One region of the Chroococcidiopsis sp. CCALA 051 genome, then DNA from elsewhere that is predicted to be linked to it. Evidence: riboswitches for the same ligand, from Rfam matches in the RefSeq annotation. Region 1 holds a riboswitch; each other region holds the start of a gene.
What was found. A riboswitch is a leader RNA that binds a small molecule or an ion and turns the genes downstream of it on or off. The one in region 1 is predicted to bind fluoride.
Positions count from the first base shown of each region.

Region 2: linked by a shared signal. The riboswitch ahead of crcB (fluoride efflux transporter CrcB) and the one ahead of C7Y66_RS16510 (cation:proton antiporter) in region 1 are both predicted to bind fluoride.
Region 3: linked by a shared signal. The riboswitch ahead of crcB (fluoride efflux transporter CrcB) and the one ahead of C7Y66_RS16510 (cation:proton antiporter) in region 1 are both predicted to bind fluoride.

Region 1 is NZ_PYCI01000063.1:20,855-23,087, reverse strand. It holds gene pqqA (pyrroloquinoline quinone precursor peptide PqqA) at 27-233, opposite strand; partial or broken gene C7Y66_RS16515 (IS1 family transposase) at 640-858, shown strand; fluoride riboswitch at 1,075-1,157, shown strand; gene C7Y66_RS16510 (cation:proton antiporter) at 1,249-2,233, shown strand, end outside.
Region 2 is NZ_PYCI01000011.1:65,392-67,624, reverse strand. It holds gene C7Y66_RS04445 (MFS transporter) at 1-236, opposite strand, end outside; gene C7Y66_RS04440 (DUF190 domain-containing protein) at 250-588, opposite strand; gene crcB (fluoride efflux transporter CrcB) at 588-1,151, opposite strand; fluoride riboswitch at 1,128-1,237, opposite strand; gene C7Y66_RS04430 (DUF3172 domain-containing protein) at 1,399-1,902, opposite strand; gene C7Y66_RS04425 (3-oxoacyl-ACP reductase family protein) at 2,068-2,233, opposite strand, start outside.
Region 3 is NZ_PYCI01000011.1:68,537-70,769, forward strand. It holds gene C7Y66_RS04445 (MFS transporter) at 1-16, shown strand, start outside; gene C7Y66_RS04450 (DUF190 domain-containing protein) at 43-396, shown strand; gene crcB (fluoride efflux transporter CrcB) at 419-817, opposite strand; fluoride riboswitch at 938-1,059, opposite strand; gene C7Y66_RS04460 (DUF1634 domain-containing protein) at 1,150-1,536, opposite strand; gene C7Y66_RS04465 (sulfite exporter TauE/SafE family protein) at 1,538-2,233, opposite strand, start outside.

The DNA of each region.
Region 1 (2,233 bases):
AGGAGTGTCAATCGACTTCTGACTTCTTACCCCAGCCCCGATCGTTGCCATTGGTAAATATATGTTGTGACTTCCATGCATAGATCGAGTTCGTCATAATCTGGTTGCTCCCAATCCGTCAGTGGCTTGCCGATGGGTGGATGGTAAGAACTTTCTCCAGGTGTACCTTGGGGGGCTTTAGAACTGTTGCTTTGCTCGTCTGGTGTAGAGCGATCTATTTTGTCCCAAACCATGATAGTTCTCCTTATGCGATCGTGTCATTAACCTAACTTTTGCTCAGGTCTTTCAGGGTGCGTTCTTTCTAGCTTTTTACGTAGGCGTTGAGTAATCGAGCGGCGATCGCTCTCTACTCTGGTAACGATACTAGCAATTGTCAATTACATATTATCTATTACTAGCCGTTAGATGTTTGTCATTTTTCAGTCACAATTGGCGGTCAGGCTAATCAACATACTTTAGTAGCAAATATTTTAACGCTTACTTAATTTCAATAAATAAGTCACTCTTCATACAGAGCGACTTCTTACCCAAGACAGTTATTTTTATTGTGATTTTCATGTTTATTAAAGTTTCTAAAAAAGACAGAAACTTATTTTTTTATCTTGTAAAAAAGCGGTAATAAGCTGTAAAGTTATGCATAATGGTATCATCCGGCAGCAAACAGGGCGGTGGCATCGACGACAAAGTAAGCTTGGGCAAATCTGGGAGCAGACGAAAGTTACTTTAAGGCTTGTCCTGAGCTATTTCAATTGGATTTGGGTACATTCCCGTAATGGTACTACTACTGCTCAAAGGGCAGACCTAACCTCAGAACCTTGGACTTGGGAAGATATTGCTGTTTATCCCACACTTGCTTGAGGCACAATCCACTGGTTGCCACAGTGTTAGGTTAGTTAGTCAGAAATGCGACCTGAGGTTGTTGCTCCCTTTATAGCAGTTCTAAATGATTTGTAAAGTAGGCTTCTAGCCTGCTCGTTCATGAATCAAATAGGATTGCTATATCACTTCTGTAGTTGATGTTTTAGGTGTCTCGATATACTTATGGACGGCAGGGATGGTTTTACAATTGTAAAAATAATCTGAGGTGATGGGGCTCGCCTTAACTGCCATCTGGAAATTGACATGACAACCAGAAGGCTGATGGCTCCTACTGTTCCGGCTTGCGGCGGAAGGGTAGGGCTATCGCTAGCCAATCTAACTTTCCAACGCGAGTTACGGTTCAACTGTTAACTAACCCGTAGTTGCGCGATGTTAGAGAGCTTTATCTGGATTTTGCTATTTGGCTTTTTTGGCGGTCAAATTGCTCGTCGCTTGAAAATTCCGGCGCTGGTAGGCATGGTGCTGGTGGGGATTTTCTTAGGTCCACAGGTGGCAAATGCAATTAGCCCTAGCGTTCTGGAGGCAGCTGGCACTCTGCGAACGATCGCTGTGATGGCGATTTTGATGAAGGCAGGGCTAGGGCTGGATCGGGAAAAGCTAGCCCGACAGGGAGCTGTAGCACTGCGATTGGGATTTTTACCAGCGGCGTGTGAGGCAATAGCTGTTGCTTTGGCTGCAATGACAATTTTTCAGTTTGACTTTCTCACTGGATTAATGCTGGGTTGCATCATTGGGGCAGAGTCTCCGGCTGTCATCGTGCCAGGAATGTTGCGATTGAAAAGCCTTGGTTGGGGCGTAAACAAAGGAATTCCCGATGCGATTTTGACGGGTAGCGCTCTGTCAGATGTTTTGCTGCTATTAGTATTTAGCCTGTTATTGACATTCCTTTCCCAAGGGAGTGCAGCAGGTGTAAAGTTACCGGGAGGTTTAACTTTAAGCGCGCTGCATCTGCTGCCGTTACAAATTATTTTCCAAATTGTGCTGGGAGTTGTACTAGGGCTGCTGACGGCGCGGCTTTTGGTATCTCTGCTAACAAAGCAAAACTGGACGCAGAATGCGGTACAAGATACGTTGGTAGCGGCAAGTTTGGCTCTGTTGCTCGTGGTAGCGGCAGAGAAATTGCCAATTTTCTCTGGCTACTTGGCTGTGATGGCAATCGGATTTTTTGCGATCGCATTCGATCCGCCTTTAGCGCGACGATTGCGGAGTGGGTTTGATAGTTTATGGGTGGTAGCGGAAATTGTCTTGTTTGTCTTGCTAGGGGCAAGCATTCAATTGCAAGTGTTAGGAAAAATTTTACTTCCAGGGCTACTGATTCTGATAATTGGAACCCTAATCGGACGGGCGATTGGCT
Region 2 (2,233 bases), on a different contig from region 1:
GTCGTAATGCTCCAGTACTGGCGGGTGCGATCGCTCAGATAGCCAATTCCCAAACGTAGCCCGTAACCGATTAATTCTCCTAAACCTGCCACCAATCCAACCACAGTGCCACTGGCTCCCAACGTTCCCAAAAATGCGCCTGTAATGCTGCGTGCCCCTTCATAAGTGGCATCGGCACAAAGGCTCACAACTCCCAGCACAATGACAAATTTCAGAGCGGCATTTTTCTGGTTCATTCGCGTTGACTCTCTACCTTGATTTTTCAGCAGGCTCGTGGTGAACTACATTCACTGTTTCTTGGATCGCCAACCCTTGCGTTACCATTTCTTTAACTAAGGGAAGAAACTGGGCGATCGCTTCTGGGCGATCGACGATCGTAACTACGATTGGCAGATTGGCAAGTTCCATAATGCTAGCGGTATGAATTTGATGGTGTTGGCTTACACCATATCCTTCAACGCCTCTATTTACCGTTGCTCCAGCTAGTCTTTGCTGTCGGGCGGCTTCCACCAAAGCTGAATACAGGGGTTTTCCTTGCCAGCGATCGGACTCGGTAATGTAAATAGTCAATTGCTCCCAAGCACTCATCAGATTTGCCTCGCTAAAAACATTCCCAGTTCTACGCTCAAAAAACCTAAAATTGGACTTCCCAACCAGTAAAGCAATGCCCTTTTATAACTTTTAGTTCTCAAAAGATTTGAGGCATCTAGGGCATAAGTCGAAAATGTCGTATAAGAACCCAAAAAGCCTACTGCAACCAGCCATTGCAGTTCGGGAATAGAGAATGCTTGCTTTGCAGCTAAAGTGACGAAAAAACCCATCATTCCAGCTCCTGTCAGGTTAATGAAAAAGGTTCCGTAGGGAAACGCAATGCCAAGCCAACGGGCGCAGAGTAAGGTCAAGTAGTAGCGGCTCAACGCACCAGGAATTGCTCCCAAACTGACGAGCAGGGGAGTGTGGAACGCAGAATCGAGATTCTGCAATCCCTGCGTCTTACCCAGCTCCGCAAACACATAGCTCAGCATACCATTCAACCCCCGAAACTCCTGGAGAAGTTTTTCTAGCTGTCTTCTCGCTCTTCCAGGATGGGAGTACCTATAAGTAGCCCTACCCTCTTGAAACGAGTTCAGAAAGTAGGAGCCATCAGCCATTTCATCACTATTAAATGCTAGCCGTCTTGTTTTCAAAACGGTCTTGATGAGTGGCGGTTGTGGCAAGCTCCATTGCCATACAGTTTTTATCCTATCCTATTCTTGCCAACTACTCAAAACTGTTCGTTGTAAACTCCGCGCTTGTGTTGTTGCAAAAGTTGGAAGTGTTAAGGTAAATCAAGAATTCAGGCATTCTCGTAGACAGTCCGTTGCGATTAACAAAAAGATAGCAACTCAAGTTCATCCGCTATCTTGCTTGCTGAGAAATTCCTGCCTGTTTCAGGAAGAGATTTCCAGCCGCATTATTCTGATAAACACAATCAATTTGAGGTGAGTTTTCCAGAGTTCCGGTAAAGCCGAAAGTGTTCATTCTATTTTTACACTCTTGCTCCTGAGTGGCTGTTACCAAATTCTTTTGCTCCAAAACTGCCCAGTCGTTTCTGCGAATAACACATCCTGGTTGCATCTTGGGCTGAGAAATATACACGCTAAAAGGCTTGAGCGTCACGAATAGACGAGCATCCAATGTCATAGCACTAGCTCCGTATTGCACGCAAACTTGCGGATCTGGTGCAGCAAGATCGATATATTGGCTGCTAGCGACGTTTTCAGGACTGAAATTGACAGAAGAACTCAAGCCAACCCCAAGCCCAATTCCTACCATCAGCGCAGCCGCCACAATTGCCAAAGATGCATAGTTCCAGATTGACGATATGGATTTAGTGGGAGCGTTCAATTGTTTGGATTTCATAGGAATGGTACTAGGACAAACAAAACTTTCTCGACAAATGCCAAACTTGAAAGCCGCGATTCCAGCACTAGCAACAACATCACTACATCGCGGCAATTATTTAGAGAGACAAATACTATGTATCGGCGTTATTGTTACATGACGCATAAGCTACTTTTGGAACATTCAATTGAAGTACATCCCACCGTTGACATTGATTGTTTGCCCCGTGATATAGCCATTGATAGCCAACATCACAGCAGCCTCAGCAACTTCTTTAGCCTTACCAAAGCGACTAACAGGAGTCTGTTCGGGGTGTACCTGTAAATTGGTGCTGGCTGTTTCAGTTTCA
Region 3 (2,233 bases), on a different contig from region 1:
AGCGAGGACAACTTGATTCAAATGGTAAGTCAGGAGGCTGCTATGAATATGCTAGAGCGGCTGACAATATATGTTGGTGAGTCAGACCATTGGCGCGGGAAGCCCGTTTACATTGCTCTGGTGGAAGAGGCACGACGCAGAGAACTTGCTGGAGCTACGGTGACTAGAGGGGTGATGGGGTATGGCAAACGAAATCATCACCGCATTCACACGGCTAGAATTATCGAGCTGTCCTCGGATTTACCGATGGTTGTGACAATCATCGATACACCAGAGGCGATCGCCTCCTTCTTGCCATTGGTCAAAGAAATGGTGGTGGGTGGCATTGCGATCCAAGAAACTGTAAATGTCGTTCACCACGTTCCGACGACTCACTCTCCCACAGGAAACGCTTAATCATCTCAATTTTCATGTCTTCTCAAGTACGTAACACTTCAGCTAAGGCAGCCCCCACTTGGAGAGCGAACAATCCTAACAAGGCGCTGCCTGCCCAGTACGGGAGATCGCTTTCCCAGCTACGCTCTAATAGCCTAGCCGTGTCGAGTTCGTAGGTTGAGAATGTCGTATAAGACCCTAAAAAACCCGTTGTCACCAGCAGCCGGACATCTGGATGAATGGTAATTATCCGTTCGAGCGACAGCGTAGCAAAGAATCCCATCAGGAAACAACCGCTGATGTTGATAAACAGCGTACCGTAGGGCATTGCAGTGCCGAATATCTGAACGAACCACGCACCGATGTAATAACGACTGAGCGCCCCAGCGACTGCACCAAGACCGATCGCCACAGGAGCGCGGATTGCAGGATTTTTTAGCATATCAAAAGATCTAGGAGAATTAAATAACGACCTGGATTATCTTTAATGACACTGCTAGGTACTGGCGATCGGGAGAATTAGGAAAAGCAATTATTCGCTCCTACTCTCCCAATGCTAGCTTGGAAAGTAGGAGCCATCAGCCTTTCAGATATTTACAAGCTTTTGTTTTACAGCCATAACTGGTAAAACATTTAGCACGAACTGAAGCGGCGGTTTTGGCAAGCTCCATTGCCATATAGAATTTATAACACATCTTTTATCTAACTAACGATCGGTCTTTTGGTATGGGACTATAAAAAAAGCTAAATGTATTAAATATTTATTCAGTTCTACTACACGGAATTAATTAGACTATATAGCAAAGTTGACAAAACTATCAGTGTAATAACGACGTAGATGCGATCGCCTTGCTTAACAAAAGCAAATGTTAAGAATGCAACTCTGACAATTGGGGTAATAATTAGTAACAGCAGACCAAATTGGATCAGCCCTCGCCGTCTTAGCGATAGCGCATTCCTGACAATACCAGGGAACGTGCGTAAATCCGATGGTTCGCCGCGAAACACTTGATAGTTGGGAGAGTCCATCCCGTAGCGGCTCAGATAAAGAATTCCACCTAATAGCACGACTGAGGCAGATAAAATTACTCCCAGCCGTAGGAGGTTGCCAACTATCTGTTCGACTTGATGCTCTGTCCATCTAGCCCTGGAATTTGACATTTCAAATCCGTCCCGTTAAACCGTTGTAAATCATTTGAATTGCCAGTAGCAGAATCACAACGCTGAAAATCTGTCGTAAGAGCTTAGGTTTAATCTTAACTAGCATCCGCGCACCGATGAGGGAACCCGCCAGTACCCCCAACATCACAGGCATTGCTAGCCCTGGATCGATGTATCCCCGACTGAGATATACCCCTGCCCCTGCTGCCGCCGTCACGCCAATCATAAAATTACTGGTAGTGGTGGACACCTTAAAAGGCAGTTGCATTGCCCGATCCATTGCTAGCACTTTCACTGCTCCCGATCCGATTCCCAGCAAACCTGACAAAATTCCGGCTAAAAACATTAAACCAAAACCCGCAGTCACATTTTGGACGTGGTAACTTTGTTCCCCCTCCGCAGTAGGATAGCTACCATCGAGTTTTAAGCGGGTAGCCAGAGGATCGGGCTGAGTATTGAGTTGATGCTCCTGTCGAGAGCGATGGGAGGAAAAAGCAGAATAAAGTAGAACTAAGCCGAAAATGACAGCAACAGTGGAAGTTGGTAGCTTTGCAGTCAGGAAAGCGCCAACCAACGCCCCTATGGTAGTAGCAACCTCTAAAAACATCCCGATGCGGACATTGGTAAAACCTTCTTTAACGTAGGCAGCCGCTGCACCTGACGAAGTGGCAATGACTGAAACTAGAGATGCCCCGAT